3 regions of the Mesorhizobium sp. P2_E9 genome follow, and region 2 is predicted to be linked to each of the others. Evidence: predicted binding sites of a transcription regulator. Region 2 holds the regulator's gene; each other region holds the start of a gene.
The links. Region 2 encodes LexA, which represses DNA repair genes until DNA is damaged. Its sites were predicted from a motif close to TGTTCNNNNTGTGTTCNG; they were not measured.
Positions count from the first base shown of each region.

Region 1: AC1D05_RS16485 (DNA recombination protein RmuC) is a predicted target of LexA. The motif match lies at 4,772-4,789, and genes of this name have one in related genera.
Region 3: AC1D05_RS03355 (PA0069 family radical SAM protein) is a predicted target of LexA. The motif match lies at 4,407-4,424, and genes of this name have one in related genera.

Region 1 is NZ_JBFUET010000009.1:1,693-9,127, forward strand. It holds gene AC1D05_RS16465 (transglutaminase-like domain-containing protein) at 188-997, shown strand; gene AC1D05_RS16470 (cation diffusion facilitator family transporter) at 1,119-2,072, shown strand; gene AC1D05_RS16475 (GFA family protein) at 2,150-2,554, shown strand; gene AC1D05_RS16480 (class I SAM-dependent methyltransferase) at 2,636-3,448, shown strand; gene AC1D05_RS16485 (DNA recombination protein RmuC) at 3,471-4,739, opposite strand; gene def (peptide deformylase) at 4,843-5,373, shown strand; gene fmt (methionyl-tRNA formyltransferase) at 5,380-6,333, shown strand; gene AC1D05_RS16500 (GNAT family N-acetyltransferase) at 6,330-6,836, shown strand; gene truA (tRNA pseudouridine(38-40) synthase TruA) at 6,860-7,435, shown strand, end outside.
Region 2 is NZ_JBFUET010000004.1:363,884-371,318, forward strand. It holds gene AC1D05_RS10135 (ComEC/Rec2 family competence protein) at 1-1,723, shown strand, start outside; gene lexA (transcriptional repressor LexA) at 1,717-2,454, opposite strand; gene AC1D05_RS10145 (GntR family transcriptional regulator) at 2,837-3,571, opposite strand; gene kynU (kynureninase) at 3,740-4,987, shown strand; gene kynA (tryptophan 2,3-dioxygenase) at 4,993-5,829, opposite strand; gene AC1D05_RS10160 (AMP-binding protein) at 5,826-7,435, opposite strand, start outside.
Region 3 is NZ_JBFUET010000002.1:9,260-16,694, forward strand. It holds gene AC1D05_RS03320 (S49 family peptidase) at 1-315, shown strand, start outside; gene AC1D05_RS03325 (membrane protein) at 456-641, shown strand; gene AC1D05_RS03330 (4-(cytidine 5'-diphospho)-2-C-methyl-D-erythritol kinase) at 647-1,555, shown strand; gene moaB (molybdenum cofactor biosynthesis protein B) at 1,557-2,111, shown strand; gene AC1D05_RS03340 (GFA family protein) at 2,254-2,694, shown strand; gene AC1D05_RS03345 (hypothetical protein) at 2,701-3,675, opposite strand; gene AC1D05_RS03350 (glycosyltransferase) at 3,821-4,348, opposite strand; gene AC1D05_RS03355 (PA0069 family radical SAM protein) at 4,499-5,653, shown strand; gene AC1D05_RS03360 (ribonuclease HII) at 5,800-6,495, shown strand; gene AC1D05_RS03365 (F0F1 ATP synthase subunit B) at 6,593-7,084, opposite strand; gene AC1D05_RS03370 (F0F1 ATP synthase subunit B) at 7,095-7,435, opposite strand, start outside.

The DNA.
Region 1 (7,435 bases), on a different contig from region 2:
GAGTGAAACAAGAGAAACGCTTTGCTGCAAGGGGGCAGCGCGCCTGTCGCGACTGCGGGTCGACGGCTTTCAACCGGTTTCTAATTTGCTCGTAAACCACGGCGGTCCGTGCCATTCTCATCTTCGCACTGCAGCATCGACCCGCGCTTTCGCCGGGTGATCGCTGGGCAGGCCGGTCAGGACAACAATGCGGATCCACATTGGCTGCGAGATGAGTTTCGACTTCCCGCAGGAAACGCCGCTTATCGCGATGCTCAATGTCCACTATTCTCGCGCCTCCGATCTCGAACGCCCGGATTTTTTGACCTCGAACCCGCCAGTGCCGATCGAAAGCTACCGCGACAGTTTCGGCAATTGGTGCAACCGCTTCGTGGCTCCGCCCGGCCGGTTCACATTCGGCACCGATGCGGTTATCCGCGCGCCCGGCACATTCGAGATGAGCGAGCTGATGGCCTGGCAGCACGAGGTGCGCGACCTGCCGGCGGAAACGCTGCTGTTCCTGCTGCCCAGCCGGTTTTGCGAGAGCGACCTTTTGGCCAGCGAAGCGTGGCGGCTGTTCGGCCATACGCCGCTCGGCATCCCGCGCGTGCAGGCGGTGTGCGATTTCGTTCACAACCACATCGTCTTCAACTACGGCAACGCACGGCCGACGCGCACCGCGGCGGAAACCTATCGCGAGCAGAGCGGCGTGTGCCGCGATTTCGCCCATCTCGCCGTCACCTTCTGCCGGGCGCTCAACATCCCGACACGCTATTGCACCGGCTACATCAGCGATATCGGCATGCCGAAGCCGTGGTCGAGCATGGATTTCTGCGCCTGGATGGAGGTCTATCTCGGCGGCCGCTGGCACGCTTTCGACCCGCGCAACAATGCGCCGCGCATCGGCCGCATCCTGATCGCCTCCGGGCGCGACGCGGCGGATGTGCCGCTGACCCATATTTTCGGACCAGGGACACTTGCCGGCTTCAAGGTGTGGACCGACGAGATCGTCGAATAGAAGGCGTTCCTGCTCGCAAGTCTTCAACCGTCTGAACGGCTGGACGGATCGCGCATTGTGCTGCCTGTGGAGCTTCGGCGGCAGGGCCGGTACAATGGTTATCCTGAAGGGACAAGACTGCATGGCCGGGCATGGCGGCTCGAAAACGGTTATCTACGCGGCGCTCGCCGGCAATCTGGCGATCGCGCTGACCAAATTCGCCGCCGCCTTCTTCACCGGCAGCTCGGCGATGCTGTCGGAAGGCGTGCATTCGCTGGTCGATACCGGCAATGGCGGCCTGCTGCTCTACGGCATGCACCGGGCCGCGCGCCCGGCCGACCGCACGCATCCGCTCGGCCACGGCCGCGAACTTTACTTCTGGAGCTTCATCGTTGCCCTGCTGGTCTTCGCGCTGGGCGCCGGCGTGTCGCTCTATGAGGGCATCGTCCACATCATGGCGCCGGAACCGGTCGCCAACGTCAAGGTGAACTATATCGTCCTCGGCCTGTCCTTCCTGTTCGAAGGCAGCTCCTGGATGGTGGCGCTGAAGGAATTTCGCCAACAGAAGGGCAAGCAGGGCTGGCTGCAGGCCGTGCAATCGAGCAAGGATCCGAGCGTCTATACCGTGCTGTTCGAGGACAGTGCGGCGCTTCTCGGCCTGATCGTCGCCTTTGCCGGCATATTGGCGGCGGAACTGCTGGAGATGCCGGAGCTCGATGGCGCCGCCTCGATCGGCATCGGGCTGATCCTCGGCGCGACGGCGATTTTCCTGGCCCGTGAAAGCAAGGGCTTGCTCATCGGTGAGCCGGCTTCACTCGAGGTGCAGGAAAAGGTGCTGGCGATCGCCCAGCAGGATCCGGCGGTGCAGCGGGCGAACGGCGTGCTGACCGTCCACATGGGACCGCAAGAGATCGTTGCCGGCTTGAGCATCGAGTTCGAGGACCATCTGACGGCGCCGGAGATCGAAGCCTGTGTCGAGCGCATCGAGGCCCGGTTGAAACAGGAGATGCCGGAGATCACGCGGCTGTTCGTCAAGCCGCAGACCACAGGCACCTGGGAGCAGCGGCGAAAGCTGATCGAAGCCGCGTCCAACTAGTCCTGGACCAGAGGTGCACCGTTGCTCCGGCGCCTTGCTCCGCTAAGATCAGTCAGTGGATTTTTGGAGGAGCAACCATGAAGATCGATGGCGGGTGCCATTGCGGCGCCATCACCTACGAAGCGGAAGTCGACCCGGCCAAGACCTCGATCTGTCATTGCACGGACTGCCAGCAACTGACGGGCACGGCCTTTCGCGTCTCGGTGCGGGTGCCGGAGGAGAACTACCGGATCACCAAGGGCACACCCAAGGTGTATATCAAGACCGGAGCCAGTGGCGCCAAGCGCGCCCAGGGCTTTTGCGGCGAGTGCGGTTCGCATCTCTATGCGACGTCGGTCGGCGACGGGCCAAAGGTTTACGGCATCCGGGTCGGCACGGCGCGTCAGCGCGACGAACTGGTCCCGCAGACGCAATACTGGCATCGCTCGGCGCTGCACTGGCTGCCTGAATTCGAGGCCACCAGGATCGTGGAAGAGCAGTAGCAGCTGCCTCTCGGTCGAAAGCCGCCCAGACAAGCAATTATGTGCTAGCCTGGCTCGCCATCAAACGGGCGGGTGATAGCGATGTTGGAAACGGACAAGTTGTTTGCCGGCTCGATCCCGGAAAATTACGACCGCTATATGGTGCCGTTGATTTTCGAGCCGTTCGCCGCAGACCTTGCACGCAGAGCCGCGTCCTTATCGCCCAGCGCCATCCTGGAGGTCGCCGCGGGCACCGGGGTCGTCACCCGCGCCTTGGCGCCAAAACTCTCCCCCGACGCAAGCTATGTCGTGACCGACCTCAACCAGCCGATGCTCGACTACGCCGCTTCGCGTCAAGCGCCCGACAGTCGCATCCAATGGCGCCAGGCCGATGCCATGGCGCTGCCATTTGAAGATGCGGCCTTCGATCTGGTTTGCTGCCAGTTCGGCGCGATGTTCTTTCCCAGCCGCCCCTCCGCCTACCGCGAAGCAAGGCGGGTGCTGAAGCCCGGCGGCCATTTTCTGTTCAATGTTTGGGATCGCATCGAAGAGAATGTGTTTGCCGATGATGTGACCAATGCCCTGGCCAGGATTTTTCCGAACGATCCGCCACGCTTTCTGGCCCGCACGCCGCACGGCTACCACGATACGGCATTGATCCGCAGCGACCTTGACGAGGCAGGTTTCTCCGGCGTAGCGATCGAGACGAGAGCCGAACAAAGCCGTGCGCCCTCGCCGCGCATTCCGGCCGTTGCTTATTGCCAGGGAACCGTGCTCCGCACCGAAATCGAGGGCCGGGATCCGGGCAAACTCGACGCCGCAACGGACTATGCCGCGGCCGCGATTGCGGCCAGACATGGCAGCGGTGCGGTCGCTGCCAAAATTCAGGCACATGTCATCGTGGCTGTGGCCTAAAACGCACCGCGTCGAAACGGGTTCAGTCGTCGCCTTCGACGACCCGCAGCCTGAGCTGCCCGGTCTTTGAATCGGCAACGCGCGGGCTGGGGTCAAGTTTGGCCGGTGCCCGTGACGGTGTCTCCGGGGTGGCATCGCCATCGGGCTGCACGCCGAACTCCAGCGCCTCGATCTTCTGGCCGCGCTTGGTCACCTTCGATGTCGAGACGAGGATGTCGTCGATGTCCTTGGCCGACTGGCCGAAATGGACCTGCAGTTTGCGCACGCGCTCGTCGACACGCGCGACATCCTCCATCAGCCGGATCACCTCGCCCTGGATCAGATGCGCCTGTTCGCGCATGCGGGCATCCTTGAGGATCGCCTGGATGACCTGGATCGACAGCATCAGCAGCGATGGCGAGACGATGACGACGCGGGCGCGGTGCGCCTTGTGAACGATCGCCTCGAAATTCTCGTGGATCTCGGCGAACACCGATTCCGACGGCACGAACATGAAGGCGGTGTCCTGCGTCTCGCCCTGGATCAGATATTTTTCCGAGATATCGCGGACATGGATCTCGATGTCGCGGCGGAAGGCCTGCGAGGCGACCTTCTGCAGGTCGGCGCCATCGGCGGCGCGGATGGCATTCCAGGCTTCCAGCGGAAACTTGGCGTCGATGGCCAACGACGGCGCGCCGTTCGGCATCTTCACCAGGCAATCCGGCCGGCTGCCATTCGACAGTGTCGCCTGGAATTCGTATGCGCCCATCGGCAGGCCGTCGGCGACAATCGCCTCCATACGCGACTGGCCGAAGGCGCCGCGCGTCTGCTTGTTGGAAAGGATCGCCTGCAGCTGCACGACCTGGCCGGCGAGCGACTGGATATTGCCTTGCGCGACATCGATGATCGCCAGCCGCTCCTGCAGTTTGGCCAGGCTCTCATGCGTGGACTTGGTCTGCTCGGTCATGGTCTGGCCGAGCCGGCCGGTCATGGCGTCGAGCCGCTGGCCGATCGACTGCGTCAGCTCGGCCTGACGCGCCCCAAACACTTCGGCGATGGCGCCCATGCGGCCCTGCATTTCGGCCTGGCTTTGCAATATGCCGGCCATCCGTGCCTCCGCGTCGCGGGCATGGTCGGCGGCTTCCGCGGCAGCGACAGCGCGCGCCTTGGCCGACCGCCACAACGCGATGACCAGCGCCACGAACAGGCCGAGAAACAGCAAGGCGCCGAAGGCCAGCGCGTGGCCGAGCGTGATTGTCGAGGCGCCAAGCCGGGCGACAGGCTGCGAAAGGATGCTACTCAGATCATTCATGTGGACAGCATAGCCGATTCGGCCTGATCGCACAGATCAAAACAAGAACACGGCTTAGATGCCCCGGTTGACGCTTTTCGCTGGACGTCTTACGTGGGACGCCATGCCGATCAAGCCGCTCATCATCCTTCCCGATCCCATCCTGCGCCAGCTTTCCAAGCCGGTGGAACGCGTCGACGCACCTTTGCGCAAACTGGCCGACGACATGCTGGCGACCATGTATGACGCGCCCGGCATCGGGCTGGCGGCAATCCAGATCGGCGAGCCCGTGCGCATGCTGGTGATCGACCTCGCCAAGGAAGACGAAACGCCGGCGCCGCATGTCTTCATCAACCCGGAGGTGCTGAGCAGCGCCGAGGCGCGCTCCGTCTACGAGGAAGGCTGCCTGTCGATCCCCGACTATTACGCCGAGGTCGAACGCCCGGCTTCCGTGCGCGTGAAATACCTCGACCGCGACGGCAAGCTGCAGGAGATGGAGGCCGAGGGCCTGATGGCGACCTGCCTGCAGCATGAGATCGACCATCTCAACGGCGTGCTGTTCATCGACCACATCTCGAAGCTCAAGCGCGACATGGTGGTGAAGAAATTCAAGAAGCTCGCCAAGGACAAGGCGCCGGGCAAGCTGGTGGGATAGGGGAAAATGCCCCTTCGCGTCATCTTCATGGGCACGCCGGAGTTTTCGGTGCCGACGCTACGCGCCATCGCCGAAGCCGGACATGAGATTTCGGCCGTCTATACGCAGCCGCCGCGGGCCGCCGGCCGGCGCGGGCTGGAACTGACGCCGTCACCGGTGCAGCGCGAGGCCCAACGGCTGAGCATCGAGGTGCGGACGCCAACATCCCTCAAGGGCGAAGCCGAGCAAGCCGCTTTCAGCGACCTGCGGGCCGATATCGCCGTGGTCGTCGCCTATGGTTTGCTGCTGCCGAAGGCCATACTCGACGCCCCCCGGCTTGGCTGCATAAACGGCCATGCGTCGCTTTTGCCGCGCTGGCGCGGTGCCGCCCCCATCCAGCGCGCCATCATGGCTGGAGACCTGGAAAGCGGCATGATGGTGATGCGCATGGAAGAGGGCCTGGACACCGGACCGGTGGGATTGCTTGAAAAATGCGCCATCGAACCCGATATGACAGCCGGCGATCTGCATGATCGGTTGATGAGTGTCGGTGCTGCCCTGATGGCGGAAGCGCTGGCGCGGCTGGAAAGAAACACCCTGACATTTACCGCGCAAGCGGCGGAAGGGGTGACTTACGCCAGAAAAATCGATAAATCCGAGACGCATGTGGACTGGACGCGGCCTGCGGCCGAGGTCCACAACCACCTTCGTGGCCTGTCGCCCTTTCCCGGCGCCTGGTCCGAAATTGACATTGGCGGCCGGATGGAACGGCTGAAACTGCTTCGCTCGACGCTGTCCGAAGGCTTGTCGCTTCCGGACGATTTGGGCGAGTCGGGAGGAATTCTCGATGACCGGCTGACGGTCGCCTGCGGGGCAGGCGCGGTCAGGCTGGTCGAAGTTCAACGTGCGGGCGGAAAGCCCGCCGCCGCGTCGGAATTCCTGCGCGGAGCCAAGATCGTAAAAGGAATGAAGTTCTCATGAGCATGATGTCGATACGCGCGGCGACGCCGCGGGATCGCGAGGCCATTCGCCTCGTCGAGGAACACGCTTTCGGCCAGCAGGCGGAGGCCGGGCTGGTCGACGCGCTGGTCACCGGCGGCGACGCCGTCGTCGAACTGGTGGCGGAAGAAGACGGCCAGGTCGTCGGCCACATCCTGTTTTCGCGGCTGTACGTCCAGACCGGCGGCAAGAGCTTTGCGGCCGTGGCGCTGGCGCCGCTGGCGGTGGAACCTTCGTTCCATGGCAGCGGCATCGGCGGCGCACTGATCCGCGAGGCGCATATCCGTCTCAGGGACGCCGGCGAGACGCTGGCCGTGGTTCTGGGCGACCCGGCCTATTACGGCCGTTTCGGCTACAGCCATGCGCGTGCCGAAAAGTTCGAGAGCGAATACCAAGGCGAGGCGCTGCAGGCGCTGACCTGGGGCGACGCTCCGGAGGCCGGCAAGTTGGTCTACGCCTCGGCCTTCACCGCTCTCGCCGCCTAGGCAAGAGCGTATAGCCGCCCGGCATGCCGCGTTTTCGCCTCGACATCGAATATGACGGCAGCCTGTTTGCCGGCTGGCAGCACCAGGCCGATCAGCCTTCGGTGCAGCAGGTGATCGAGCAGGCGATCGAGAAATTCTGCGGCGAGGCGGTGCGGCTGCGCGCCGCCGGCCGCACCGATGCCGGCGTGCATGCGACCGCCCAGGTGGCGCATGTCGACCTTGCCAAGGCATGGCCCGAAGACAAGGTGCGCGACGCCGTCAACGCCCATCTGCAGGCGGCCGGCGCGCATGTCGCCATCCTCAAGGCGACAATCGTCCCGGACGATTTCGACGCGCGCTTCTCGGCCACCGGCCGGCACTATCTCTACCGCATCCTCAACCGCCGCGCGCCCGCGGCCCTGGACAAGGGCAAGGTGTGGTGGGTGCCTAAGCGGCTCGACGCCGGCGCCATGCATGACGCGGCGAAGATCCTGCTTGGCCGGCATGACTTCACCACCTTCCGTTCGACCCAGTGCCAGGCCAACAGTCCGGTCCGGACGCTGGAGCGGCTCGATGTGAGCCGGCACGGTGACCTGATCGAAGTGAGGGCTTCGGCGCGC
Region 2 (7,435 bases):
GCCGGACAGCTATGATTTCTCCTTCGACAGCTATTTCGCCGGCATCGGCGGCAGCGGCTTCTTTCTCGGCAATCCAAAGCTTGTCTCCGCCGCCGACGACGAGATGCCGCTCTCGGCCCGGCTTTTCTCCGGGATAGAAAATGCCCGCGAAGCGATCGCCGACCATATCAGGGCCACGGTCGGCGGTGCTGAAGGCGAGATCGCGGCAGCGCTGATCGTTGGTGTCCGCGCAGGCATTCCCGACGAAATCAACGAAGCGATGCGGCGCACCGGCATCTATCACATCATCTCTATTTCCGGACTGCATATGGCGCTTGTCGCCGGCACCATTATGGGTCTGCTGCGCGGCGCCTTCGCGCTGTTTCCGGATTTTTCAGCGCGGCGTCCGGTGAAGAAATACGCTGCTGCCGCAGCGCTGGTCTCGATCGCCGCCTATCTCGTCATTTCCGGCGTCGTCGTTGCCGCCGAGCGCAGCTTCATCATGCTGGCGGTGATGCTGATTGCCGTCCTGTTCGATCGCGCGGCGCTGACCATGCGCAATCTGGCGATCTCGGCGATCGCCGTCATCGTGGTGTCGCCGCATGAGGTCGTCGGCCCGAGCTTCCAGATGTCGTTTGCCGCGACCGCGGCATTGGTTGGCGCCTATGCCGGCTGGGCGGATCATCGTGCGGGAAAGGCAAGACCGCCACCGCCAAAGCGGTCCCTGCCAAGCTTTCTCACGCGGAAATTCCTGCTGGCGGCTGGCGGCTTGGCCATGACCTCCATCATTGCCGGCTGCGCCACGGCGCTGTTTGCCATCTGGCATTTCCAGCGGGTGTCGCCGCTCAGCCTGTTCGCCAATCTGGCTGTCATGCCGATCGTGTCAGTCGTGATGTTCCTGGCCGTTGCCAGCGCGTTGCTGATGCCGTTCGGATTGGATGCGCCATCCCTTTACCTGATGGGCAAAGGCCTGACGGCGATGATCGCGATATCGGCGTGGATATCGGAACGCTCTCCGGTCGATGCGGTCGGGCTGATCTCGCAGCAATCCGTCTTGCTGGTGACCATCGCCCTGGTCATCGCGACGATGGCGACGACCTGGCTGCGGCTCGCAGCACTGCCATTCGTACTTGCCGGCCTGTTGACGGTGTCGGATACGCGAACGCCGGATGTCTTGATCTCCGAAGATGCGCGGCTGGTCGCGCTGCCGATCGGTGGCGGCGAACTCGCGGTCAGCCGGGCGCGTCCGAATGAATTCACCGTCGACAATTGGAAACGCGCGCTGACATCCGAAACCATCGTCGTGCCGGAGATGTTCAACAAGGCGGAGGGCCAATTCGACATTGCCGATGCCGTCAATCTGCCACCGGGAGCGCCGTTCTATTGCACGGACGGCGTCTGTCTCGCCCGGCACCCGTCCGGCGCGATCATCGCGCATGTCGAAGACCGCAAGGACACCTGGAAGGCCTGCGGTTTCGCCGATTTGATCGTCGTCAATGACGCAACGGGCTATGACGCCTGCCACAATCCGCTGGTTCTCGTCGTCACCAAACGGCAGCTCGCCCGCAAGGGCAGTGCTGCCGTCTTCTTCGACCGTCAATCAGCGACCGGTCCGCCAATCGTCAGCTTCGCGGTGGACGGGCCGTATCGGCCCTGGCATGCGCAGCGAAAATTTTCACGTGAGGCGAGGGGGCTGGCGCCCTGGCGCAAACCCGAAAAGCCAGCTGCCGTTCCTGGTCAGTAGCGCCGGATCAGCCCGACGAGCTTGCCTTGTACCTTGACCCTGTCGGGGCCGAAGATACGCGTCTCATAGGCCGGATTGGCGGCTTCGAGCGCGATCGAGGCACCCTTTCGGCGAAACCGCTTCAGCGTCGCTTCCTCTTCATCCACGAGCGCCACGATGATCTCGCCAGGCTGGGCGGTATCGGCGTTGCGGATGATGACGGTATCGCCATCGAAGATGCCGGCCTCGATCATCGAGTCGCCCTTGACCTCCAGCGCATAGTGCTCACCACCCATGATCATGTCCGGCGGCACCGAGATCGAATGCGTCTGATGCTGGATGGCATCGATCGGCACACCGGCGGCGATACGCCCCATCACTGGGATCGACACGGCGGAAACCACGTCGTCGTCATTGCCGGCCGCGGGCAAGCGCGACGATGCCGGCTTGATCTGACGGCCAAGGCCGCCCTGACCGAGGCTGCCCTGGATGACGCTTGGCGAGAATTTCTTTGCCGCGTTGAGGCCGGGCGCTATCGAATCCGGCAGCCGCAGCACTTCCAGCGCGCGTGCCCGGTTGGGTAGCCGGCGGATGAAACCGCGTTCCTCCAGCGCCGTGATCAGGCGATGGATCCCTGACTTGGAGGCGAGATCGAGCGCTTCCTTCATCTCGTCGAAGGAGGGCGGAATGCCGCTTTCCTTCAACCGTTCATGAATGAACATCAAGAGTTCATGTTGCTTACGCGTTAGCATGGCAGCCCCCAAGGCTTGAACAAAAGGTCTGAACCAGAATCGAAAAACAAACCCAGAACAAACACTATCTGTTCCAGTTGTGTTCTGCAACCGTTTAAAGTTTAGTGAATTTGTTAAGACGTCTGAAATTATTTGGCGCCTGGCAGCGGGCCGTGTCCGACGTCTGCCTGCCGCCGCAGTGCGCCCGTTGGCTTTGAAATTGTTTTGGTTAATGGCCTGTGGCCTATCCTGTTCCGAGGTCTGGCATCAGTTGCCGATACGGCTCGATGAGAGGTTTTTCGCCCTTTCACCGATCATTGACCTGCCGTGAACGAAACGAAGCCAAAACGCCAACTTGACCGAGAAATTGCCATACTGGCTTTGGTCCATGGTCCTCGTTGCGCTACCGCTTGTTTATGCTGCCGTCGCCGGCATGGACATAGACATGCAGCGTATAACCAATGTGGGCGATCATCAGGGTTTTCGCGCGCTCGACGTCGCGATCGAGCGCCGCTTCCATGAGCGCGGTGTGGTGTTCGATTGCGACCGCCTGGCGCAGCGCTTCCACGGCTTCCTCGTAACCATGCTGCAGGCCGGCGGCCGCCCGCAGCGTTGGCGCTAGACCGAGAAAACGGTGATGGCGACGCAACTGATCCGCGATCGTGGAATGGAAGGTCAGCAGCCAGGGTGATGCTGCCCCGCTGAGCAGGGCGGCGTGGAAAGCCTCGTGCTTTTCATCCCATTCGTCGACCACAGCGTCGGATGGATCGTCGACCGCGGTCTTGCAACGCGACAGCCGGTAATGCGCGGCGACGACGGCGTTTTCCCAATCGTGGCCACCTTTCTCGATCGATTCCTGGAGCAGTGGCAGGTCGACGACACACCTGGCGCGCGACAGGTCTTCCAATTCGATGCGCGAAACCGGAGCGACGGCAAAGCCACGATTGCTGATGGAAGTCACCAGGCGCTCCGCCTCCAGTCGCGACAGCGCTTCGCGCAACGGTGTCCAGCCAATGCCATAGCTGTTGCGCAGCGTACTGAGCTTGAGCGGCGCGCCGGGCCGCAGACGGGTCGTGAGGATATCGCGACGCAGCAGCCTGTAGGCCGCTTCCGTCTTCGAGAGTCCTTCATCCGGCATCGTTGTCCCATCCTTAGGCTGCCACCCCAAACGATTATATATGAAAGCCTTCCATGGCGTAAATTATATATAATGTTTGACAGGGTCTGGCCGACTGCCCATGATCGGCCAGCCGATTTCACCTGACGTGTTCATCTGGGCGCGCCTCTGCGCGAAGGACAATCGATCATGAATGCAACGCTTGATCTCGCAGCAGTCGAAGCCATGGATGCAGCGGATCCGCTGCGCGCCATGCGCGACCGGTTCGTTCTACCGGAAGGTGTGATCTATCTCGACGGCAATTCGCTGGGCGCCGCGGCACCCACCGTCTTCAATGAGCTGCAGAAGGCGGCGACGCAGGAGTGGGCGCAGGACCTGATCCGCGCCTGGAACACCGCCGGCTGGTTCGATATGCCGGTCGCGCTTGGCGACCAGCTCGGCCGTCTGATCGGCGCTGAGGTCGGCCAGACGGTGGTCTGCGATACGACCTCGATCAACATCTACAAGGTGCTGCACGCCGCACTCAACATGCGGCCGGACCGCTCGGTCATCGTTGCCGAGGGCGACAGCTTTCCAACCGATCTCTATATGGCCGAAGGCGTGGCCTCGACGCGGCCGGGCACGGTGCTGCGGCTCGAAGGCGTCGATGCATCAACCATAGAAGAGCTGATCGACGAGCGCGTCGCGGTCATCCTGGTCAACCACGTCAATTACAAATCCGGACAGTTGCGTGACATGGCCGCGCTGACGCGCAAGGCCCATCAGGCTGGCGCGCTGATCGTCTGGGATCTCTGCCACACGGCCGGCGCCTTGCCGGTCGAGCTCGACAGCGCCAATGCCGATTTCGCCATCGGCTGCACCTACAAATATCTCAATGGCGGCCCGGGCGCGCCCGCCTTCGTCTATGCCGCTACACGCCATCACGACGATGTCCATCAGCCGCTGAGCGGCTGGTGGGGCCATGCGCGGCCGTTCGCTTTCGAACAGGGTTTTGCTGCCGGCGTCGGTATCCGCAGGTTCCTGTGTGGAACCCAGCCGATGTTGTCGATGCGAGCGCTGAAGGGCGCGCTGGATATCTGGGACGATGTCGACATGGCAGAGGTGCGCAAGAAGAGCATCGCCTTGACCGACCTGTTCATCCAGCTCGTCGAAACCAGATGCGGCGCCTACGGTCTCGAACTCGAAAGCCCGCGCGACGGCAATGCGCGCGGCAGCCAGGTGTCGTTCCTGCACCCGCATGGCTACCAGGTGATGCGGGCCTTGATCGAGCGCGGCGTGATCGGCGATTTCCGCGCGCCGTCGACCATCCGCTTCGGCTTCACGCCGCTTTATGTCGGCTACAGGGACGTCTGGCATGCGGTCGAGGTGCTGGAGGATATCCTGCGCACCGGCGCCTGGCAGGACGCCCGCTTCGCCGTCAAGACGGCGGTGACCTGAGAAAACTATAGCCGGGTGCGAACCGTCCACAGTTCGGGAAACAGCACGACCTCGAGCATCTTCTTCAGATAGGACGCGCCTGACGTGCCGCCGGTACCGCGCTTCAGGCCGATGATGCGTTCGACCGTGGTGACGTGGTTGAAGCGCCAGCGGCGGAAATAGTCCTCGAAATCGACCAGCTTTTCGGCCAGCTCGTAGAACATCCAGTAGCGCTGCGGGTCGCGATAAATGGTCTGCCAGGCGACCAGGACCTCTTCATTCTCTGTGCGCGTCTCACGCCAGTCCGTGCGCCTGGCATCGGCACCGATGTCGAACCCGTTGCGTGCCAAAAGCAGCAGTGCTTCATCGTAAAGCGACGGTTCCGCCAGGATCGCCTCCAGCTTGCCGCTCAGGTCCGGCCGATGCTTGTGCGGCCCGAGCATTGCGAGGTTGCGGTTGCCGGCCATGAACTCGATGGCGCGGTACTGCCAGGACTGGAAGCCCGAGGACTGGCCGAGCGCATCGCGGAACTCGGTGTATTCGCTTGGTGTCATCGTGCGCAGCACGTCCCAGGCGTTGTTGAGCTGCTCGAAGATGCGGGCGACGCGTGACAGCATCTTGAAGCTCGGCTCGAGCTGATCGGCGCGGATGGAGCGGATGGCAGCGCCGATCTCATGCAAAGCGAGCTTCATCCAGAGTTCCGAGGTCTGGTGCTGGATGATGAACAGCATCTCGTCATGCGCCGACGATAGCGGCGTCTGAGCCTCCAGGACTTTTTCCAGGTGCAGATAGTCGCTGTAGGACATGCGTTCCTTGAACGACATCTGTGCGCCTTCGGACGCCGGATCGTAGGGCTCGCTCAATTGATTTTCTCCGTGCGCAACCGGAAGCGCTGGATCTTGCCGGTCTGGGTCTTGGGCAAAGCGGCGATGAATTTGACCGAGCGCGGATATTTGTAGGGCGCGATCGTCGCCTTGACGTGGTCCTGCAGGCGCTTGACGGTCAGCGCATCCGGTGCCACGCCCTGCACAAGCACGACATGCGCCTCGACGATCTGGCCGCGTTCGCCATCCTCGGCGCCGATGACCGCGCATTCGGCGACATCGGGATGCGACAGCAGCGCTGCCTCGACCTCTGGCCCGGCAATGTTGTAGCCGGCGCTGACGATCATGTCGTCGGAGCGTGCGGCGAAATGGAAGAAGCCGTCCTCGTCCTGGGTAAATGTGTCGCCGGTGAGGTTCCAGCCGTCGCGCACATACTCCTTCTGCCTGTCGTCGGCCATGTAGCGGCAGCCGGTCGGGCCGCGCACCGCCAACCGTCCGGTCTCGCCACGCGGTACCTCGCGCATCGCATCGTCGACGATGCGCGCCTCGTAGCCGCCCACCGGCTTGCCCGTGGAAGCGGGCTTCATGTCGTCAAAACGGTTGGAAATGAAGATGTGCAGCATCTCGGTAGCACCGATGCCGTCGAGGATCGGCTTGCCGGTTTTCTCAGTCCATTCTTCGAAGACCGGAGCCGGCAAGGTCTCGCCGGCCGAGACGGCGACGCGCAGCGATGACAAATCCGCCCCTTCATCCATGGCCTTCAGCATGGCGCGGTAGGCGGTCGGCGCGGTGAAGGAAATGGTCGCTTTGTAGGTCTCGATGATATGGATCATGTTGGGCGACGTCGCCTGTTCCAGCAGCGTTGCCGCCGCGCCGAAGCGCAGCGGGAAGATGGCGAGCCCGCCTAGGCCGAAGGTGAAGGCGAGCGGCGGCGAGCCTACGAAGATGTCGTCCGGCGTGACCTGGAGGATCTCGTGGGCGTACGCATCGGCGATGATCAGCAGGTCGCGGTGGAAATGCATCGTCGCCTTCGGCACGCCTGTCGTGCCGGAAGTGAAGCCAAGCAGTGCGACGTCGTCGCGGCCGGTGTTGACGGCGGTGAAGGTGACCGGCTTGTCGAGGGCGGCGCGATCGAGTTCGGCATCATGGTTGGCGGTGCCGTCGAAGCCGATAACCTGCTTCAGGAACGCGCTGTCCTTGGCACAGGCGGTCACCTCATCCATCAGTCTGGTGTCGCAAAGCGCGGTCGTTATTTCGGCCTTGTCGACAATCTTGGTGAGCTCGCCGGCGCGCAGCATCGGCATGGTGTTGACGACCACCGCGCCGACCTTGGTGGCGGCCAGCCAGCAGGCGACCATTGCGGGGTTGTTGGCGGAGCGGATCAGCACCCGGTTGCCCGGTTTGACGCCGTAGTTCTCGACCAGCGCGTGCGCCAACCTGTTCGTCCAGTCGGACAGTTCCTTGTAGGTGCGGCGGCGGCCATTGCCGATCAGCGCGGTGTGGTCGCCGAGACCCTTCTCGACCAGCCTGTCGGTCAATTCAACGCCGGCGTTCAGACGTTCGGGATAGTCGAAGCCGTCGAGCAGGAAATCCGGCCATTGATCCGGCGGCGGCAGATGATCGCGCGTGAACGTGTCGATATGCG
Region 3 (7,435 bases), on a different contig from region 2:
GATCTCGTCAAGGAGCGGCGCGGCACGAAGCTGAAGGACGATCCGGACCTGTTCACCGGCCTGTTCTGGACCGGCAAAAAGGGTCTGGAGCTCGGCCTCGTCGATGCGCTCGGCGATATGCGCACGGTGCTGAAGACCCGGTTCGGGGCGAAAACCCAGCTGAGATTGGTCTCGGCGCCACGCGGTTTCCTCGGCCGCTTCGGCCTGTTCGGTTCCAGCAAGGGCTTTTCAGCGCCCGATATCGCGGCGGCTGCCGCCAGCGGCGTCATCGATGCGGCGGAAGAGCGCGCATTGTGGGCTCGCTTCGGGCTTTGAAAAACCGGCAAAACCGTCTAGCATGAGTGGTTGTAGTCCTATGCGTGCCGTTTTCCCAAAACCGAACACAGTTTTGGGCGACATGCATTAACCGACCCTACCGGCCGCCTTCGCCGGCCCAGCGTGGGAGGAGTTTTGGCATGCCGCAGATCATTTTCTTCACCGTCGTTGGCGTCGCCGCCTATTTCGGCTACCGCACCTTCGTGCGCGAAGCCGAGCGCGTGACGGCCAAGGTGCGGCGCACCGAAAAGCAGGCGGCCAACGGCGCGATGGGAACGCTGGTCAAGGATCCGAAGACCGGCGAATACCGGCTGGCCAAGGACTGAGCATCATTTCGCTTACATCAGTTGCGGCGGACACCGACGCCGGTGCGCGGACTTGGCACGCGCATGCCAAGATCAATCTGGCGCTCCATGTCACCGGCCGGCGGCCTGACGGCTATCACCTGATCGAAAGCCTGGCGGTGTTCACGCGTTTTGGCGACCGGGTCGAGATCGCTCTCGCCGACGACGATGAGTTTGCCGTGTCCGGCCGTTATGCGCCGGCGGTTCCCATAGACGCCAGCAATCTGGTGCTCAAGGCGCGCGATGCCTTGCGAAGGGAGGCCGGCCCTGAGCGAGCCCCGCCCGTCTTCATAAAACTCGAGAAAAACCTGCCGGTGGCCTCCGGCGTCGGCGGCGGGTCGAGCGATGCGGCGGCCGTGCTGCGCGGACTGGCGCAGACCTGGGGCCTGGACATGGACGATGCCGGGCTGGCGCGGATCGGTCTCTCGCTTGGCGCCGATGTGCCGATGTGCCTGGCGGCAAAGCCGCTGGTGGCGCGCGGTATTGGTGACGAATTGTCGATGGTGCCGGATTTTTCGGCGCTGGGACTGGTGCTGGTCAATCCCGGAACGCCGGTCTCGACGGCTGAAGTGTTCGCGGCACTTTCCCGTCGCGACAATGAGCCCCTGCCGCCGCTGCCGCGCCGCATCGATTTTCACAGCCTGCGCAACTGGCTGGAGATCACCCGCAACGATCTCGAATCGGCAGCCCTTGTGATGCAGCCGGCCATAGGCAGGGCGCTGTCATGGCTTGATAAGGCCGGATCGGGATTTTCACGCATGTCCGGATCGGGCGCGACATGTTTCGGCCTGTTCGAGACTGGCAATGTCGCCAAGCGCGCGGCAGCCGAGATCCGCGGTCGCCAGCCCGACTGGTTCGTCGCCGCGACGCGCAGCACGTCATCGGAGGCTGAGTGAAATGGCCAGACTTGACGAGAGCCGTTCGTTCATTCCGGTGCGCATCGCGGTGCTGACCGTATCCGACACGCGCAGCCTTGCCGATGACAAATCCGGCCAGACGCTGGCTGACCGCATCACCGAGGCCGGCCACATCCTGGCCGCCCGCGACATCGTCACCGATGACCGCGACAGGATCCGCGATACGGTGCTGGCGTGGTCGCGGGACAAAGATATCGATGTTGTCATCACCACCGGCGGCACCGGCTTCACCGGGCGTGACGTGACGCCGGAGGCGCTGGAGCCGATCTTCGAAAAGCGCATGGACGGCTTTTCGGAAGTGTTCCACCGCATCTCCTACGACAAGATCGGCACGTCGACGATCCAGAGCCGGGCGACCGGCGGCGTCGTCAACGCCACCTTCGTGTTCGTGCTGCCGGGCTCGCCCGGCGCCTGCAAGGACGCCTGGGACGGCATCCTCAAGGCGCAGCTCGATTACCGCCATATGCCCTGCAATTTCGTCGAGATCATGCCGCGCCTGGACGAGCATCTGCGGCGCGGAACGTCGAATCCGTAAGAGCCGAGGCAAAGCCCCGGTTTCATGCCGCGTTTGCCAGGTGGAACGGCACCGGCGCCTTCCAAACGCCATTCCAAACCGGATGCCGGAGCAAGTACCTTCTCGTGGAAGGGCAATAGCCGATCCCGACAAGGAAGATGCGATGACCGAGCATACCGGCGGATGCCATTGCGGCAACATACGCCTTCGATTTTCAACCGAGTTCGATCCCTCGCAAATCGAAATCCGTGCCTGCCAATGCGCGTTCTGTGTCAAACACGGCTCGCGCGCCGTCGCCGATCCGGACGGCAGGCTGATCATTTTGGTGAAGGACGCCGAGCGATTGCGGAAATACCGGTTCGGGCTGAGGACGGCCGACTATCTGATCTGCGGGGAATGCGGCGTCTATGTCGCTGCAATCGCCGGAGACGATGTAATCGCCGGAGAGGACGATGCGAGGGCAATCGTCACCATCAACGCGCTGGATGAGCAAAGGGCGTTCAAGCGTGAACCGATCCCTGTCGACTTCGACAGGGAAAGCAGAGAGCAACGCCAGGCCAGGCGCCGCCTTCGCTGGATGCCGGTCGAGATGCGTTTCGACTGATCTCGCTCAGCGGATGACCGGCTCGCCGTGAAAGCGCCGGCGCGAGGGGCGCGAAACACCGAAGCCGACTTCCATCATCAGCCGCGGCGTGCGCGCCGGCACGGTGCCCATGTGGAACCCGAACGGGTCCTCGACGAAGCCGAGGCCAGCCTCTCCAGTCAGCGTCACCGGGCTCTGCTCGCCATAGACGTCCAGCACCTCCTGGGCGGGATGACCGACCAGCAGGGTGAGCTGATGCTTTATGGCGCGCCTGTTATGGCTGCCCCTGACATAGACATGCGGACCTGTGTCGGCGTCGACAGGCTTGAGGTAGAAGAAGAACTTCAGCATGCGCCAGTCGTCGAGGTCGAAATGATACTTGCCGAGCGAGGCGAGGTTCTTGTCGGCGTCCGAGGCCTCGCCGGTCGGAAAGCTCCACCAGACGCGTGTCGTGATCAGTTTCGCCTGGCCGCCGAGGTAGTGCGCGGCGACGTCGAGAAGCAGCGGATCGCGCTGTATGGCGAGTGCCGCCGGACAGTCGAGGATGCGCTCGAAATAATGCCCGCTGAGCAGCGAGCGGCCCAGGCGTTTCTCGGCCTGCGCATGGTCGCCCGGCATGAACTCCAGACGGCGGTCGAAATTGCCGAAGCAAGGCGTACGTCCCGCGAAATCCGCGATCTCCTGATGAATTTCCGAAGGCAGGACCAGGCCTGAAAACAGGCCGTCGGAACGCAGCGCATCGACCACCGCCGCCCGCTCGACATCGGTAAACATCGTATCCCCGGCATCGGCGGCCAAACGGGCGCGTTTTGCACCGAGCCAGTGCATGCGGCGCCCAGGCATGGTGCGCGCCAGCATGAACATCGGCAGCCAGGCAGGGTTTTCGCGAAGGTCCGTGAGATAGGTCGGAATGCGCACGGCAATGCGCCGCAGCAGGCTGCCATTGCGCGCAATGGCCTCGAGACTGGCAGCACCGGATTTGTCAGGGGTTGAAAGGTTCATCGGGTCCTCTTCTATGAGCGTGACACCCGATGCCGCATCGGTGTTCACCACTCGCATGACCCAAACCCATTCACCCGCTTCAGAGGAAGGCTAACCCCACGTCAGATTTTGTGCAATGCACAATGGACAGAGCAGTTGCAAAAAATCACTTCGGTGCGCGGTGCTGCTGCTTCGGCGGCGCCACCCAGATCTCGGCGTCGAGCCTCTTTGTCGCCAGGCCACGCGCCAGCGCCTCGGCGCTGCCGGCGCTCTTCGACAAGGACGCGGCTTGCCGTTTGCTGATCACCAGCCCATCGGCGAGCGCACGATTTCCTGAAAAGACCCGAGCTAGGAACGGCGTGCGGCTGCCGCGCGCCCGAGAGAATCGCGCCGCCATGGTTTGCCTGCCCGTGTGGACGACGACCGCTTCAATCCAGCCTTCCACCAGCCGCGCGCCCGGCTCCAGCAGCAGCAGCCAGTCACCCTTGGCCTGCCTTATGCCGGCGGCGATACCGCCGCTTGCCACATAGTGGCAGCCGGCATGCTCGGCGACATGATGCGTCTGGTCGGTGGAACCGGCATCACAGACGACGACCTCGCGCACCACGCCCTCCACCGCGCCGCCAATCAGCGAGGCGAGCGTACGGGCGAGAGCCTCCTCGTCATTGCGTGTTTCGATGAGAACACTGAGCATGTTTAGCCGAATAGCGGAAAGCCGCGCACAGCGCCAGTTTTTGCGGCGCAGCATAAAAAGTTCTTGCTTTGTTCTCATCGGCAAAATAGGAATAATTTCATGAGCAGAGCGATTCGACACAACATGGACAGTCCCTGGGAGCGGGCCAAGATGGAACCGATCGTGCGCGCCGACATTGCAGCCTTCGGAGCAGGACGCGCCGAGATGGCCAATGCGATGATCGAGCAGAGTGGCATGCGCATCCGTCCGGACCGCAATCGCGGCCGGTCGGCGGGCATCAATCCGTCCGGCAGGTTCGAACCTGTCAGCCGGCATGTCTTCGACGACGGCTGGAGTTCGCTGGAAGAGCTGCCGCCGTTCAAGACCGAGGTGCAGGTGGAAAAGCCGCGCACCATCATCACCCGCAACGAATCGCCCGACATCTCCTTCGACCGGTCGATCAACCCCTATCGCGGCTGCGAACACGGCTGCGTCTATTGCTTCGCGCGGCCGACGCACGCCTTCATGGGCCTGTCGCCGGGCCTGGATTTCGAATCCAAGCTGTTCGCCAAGCCGGATGCGGCGCGGCTGCTCGACAAGGAGCTGTCGAAGGACGGCTACCAGCCGCGCACCATCGCCATCGGCACCAACACCGATCCCTACCAACCGATCGAGAAACAATACCGGATCATGCGCGAGATCCTCGAAGTGCTGGAAGCGCGTGGCCATCCGGTCGGCATCGTCACCAAGTCCGCCCTGGTGACGCGCGACATCGACATATTGTCGCGCATGGCCGAGCGTGGGCTGGCCAAGGTGGCGCTGTCGGTGACGACGATGGACCGCATGCTGGCGCGCACCATGGAGCCCCGTGCGTCGACACCGACCAAGCGGCTGGAGGCGATCCGGCAGCTCTCGGATGCCGGCATCCCGGCTTCGGTCATGGTGGCGCCGATCATCCCCGGCCTCACCGACCAGGAAATGGAACGGATCCTCGATTCGGCGCATGCGGCCGGCGCACGCGAGGCGGGTTATGTCGTGCTGCGCCTGCCTCTGGAGGTCAGCCCGATCTTCAAGGACTGGCTGCTGCGCCACTATCCCGACCGCTATCGCCACGTCATGTCGCTGATCCGCTCGATGCGCGACGGCAAGGATTACGATTCGGAATGGGGCAAGCGCATGAAGGGCGCCGGACCCTACGCCTGGCAGATCGGCCGGCGCTTCGAGATCACCGCCAAGCGGCTCGGCCTCAATGCCGAACGGCGCACGCTGCGCACCGACCAGTTCGTCGCGGCTGGAAAAGACCAGGAACAGCTGATGCTGCTCTGAAAATTCGCCGTGGCGGTTTGACCTGCCACGGCAAGAAATCCCGTCCGGCCTGCCCCGGCCTGCAGACGGTGCCCTCCCGGTCCGGCGCCCCACCCGACCCGGAGGGACTTGCGGAGAATCGGAGCCGATGCGAACCTCGCCGCAACATGGCTCGCGCGCGTTCCGATTCTCCGCTTCTCTTCGAAATCGTCGAGAAACCCGATTTCTCCTTCGAGACGAAGGCGATGGCCGACGGGCTGTGGCCGGTCGCTGGGATGGACGAGGCTGGCCGCGGCCCGCTGGCCGGGCCGGTGGTCGCCGCAGCTGTTGTGCTCGACCCCGCCAACATCCCCGAAGGCCTCGACGATTCCAAACGTCTCAGCCATTTGCAGCGCGAGGCGCTGTTCCTGCGCATTCTGGGCTCCGCACAGGCGGTTTCGATGGCCTCGATCAGCGCCGAGGGCATAGACGGCAGCAACATCCTGAAGGCGAGCCTCGAGGCGATGCGCCGCGCTTTGGTCGGACTGTCGGTTCGGCCGAAGCTCGCGCTTGCCGACGGACGCGACGTGCCGCCGGGACTGCCGTGCGACGGGCGCGCGCTGATCAAGGGCGACCAGCGCTCGCAGTCGATCGCTGCCGCCTCGATCGTCGCCAAGGTGATGCGCGACCGCATGATGTGCGGCTGCGGCAACCACCACGACCGCTACGGTTTCGAGGTCCATATGGGCTACGCCACGGCCCGCCACCGCACGGCGATCGAGGCGCATGGCCCGGTGGCACGACTGCACCGCGTATCGTTTGCGCCATTCAGGCTTGGCGGGGCTGAGGTGGTTGAGGAAGAGGGCTTGGCCGGGCTGGACTGAGCGCCATCGTTATCTCTCGGAGCTTGGCGGCTTCAGCGCCCCAACAAAAAAGCCGCCAGGTTGCCCGGGCGGCTTTTTGATTTTCAAATGTTGTAGCTCAGTTGAGCTTCGCCTTCACATCCGCGAGCGATGCCTTGAACAGGTCGGCTCCGGCCTTGACGTCGACCTTGGCGGCCAGCAATGCGCGGGCGGCCTCGACGGCGATGTCGACGGCGCTAGCACGGACTTCGGCGACCGCGTCACGCTCAGCCTGACCGATCTTCTGTTCGGCAAGCGCGGTGCGCCGGGCGACATAGTCCTCGGACTTCTTATGCGCATCGGCGGCGAGCATTTCGGCTTCGCGCTTGGCGGCCGCGACGATGTCGGCAGCCTCCTGCTCGGCTTCCTTGCGCTTCTTCTTGTACTGGCCGAGCAGTTGCCGGGCCTCGTCACGCAGCTTGCGGGCTTCTTCGAGCTCACTGCTGATCCTGGCGGCGCGGGCGTCGAGTGCCTTGGCGATCATGCCAGGCACCTTGATGTAGATGGCGACGCCCAGGAAGATGATCAGGGCAATCGTGGCCCAGAGCGTTGCGAGAGATGTGGCGTCCATAATGCGCTCCTCACCGGGCCACGGATTTGACCGCGGCCGCGATCTCGGCCTTGCTGGCCTTGCCGCCGCCGACCAATGCCTCGACGATTTCCGAAGCAGCGCCCTCGGCAATGCCACCGACTTCCTTCATGGCGTTGGCCTTGATGGAAGCAATGCGTGCCTCGGCCTCGCCAAGCTTCTCGTCGAGTGCGGCTTCGACCTTCTTGCGAGCGGTCTCAGCTTCCGTCTTGGCAGCATCGGCGGCCTGCTGGCCGATCGAATTAGCGTTCTTCTTGGCTTCCGCCAGTTCCTGCTCGTAAGCAGCAACGGCGGCGTCGGCCTCGCCCTTCAGCTTGCTCGCCTGATCGAGAT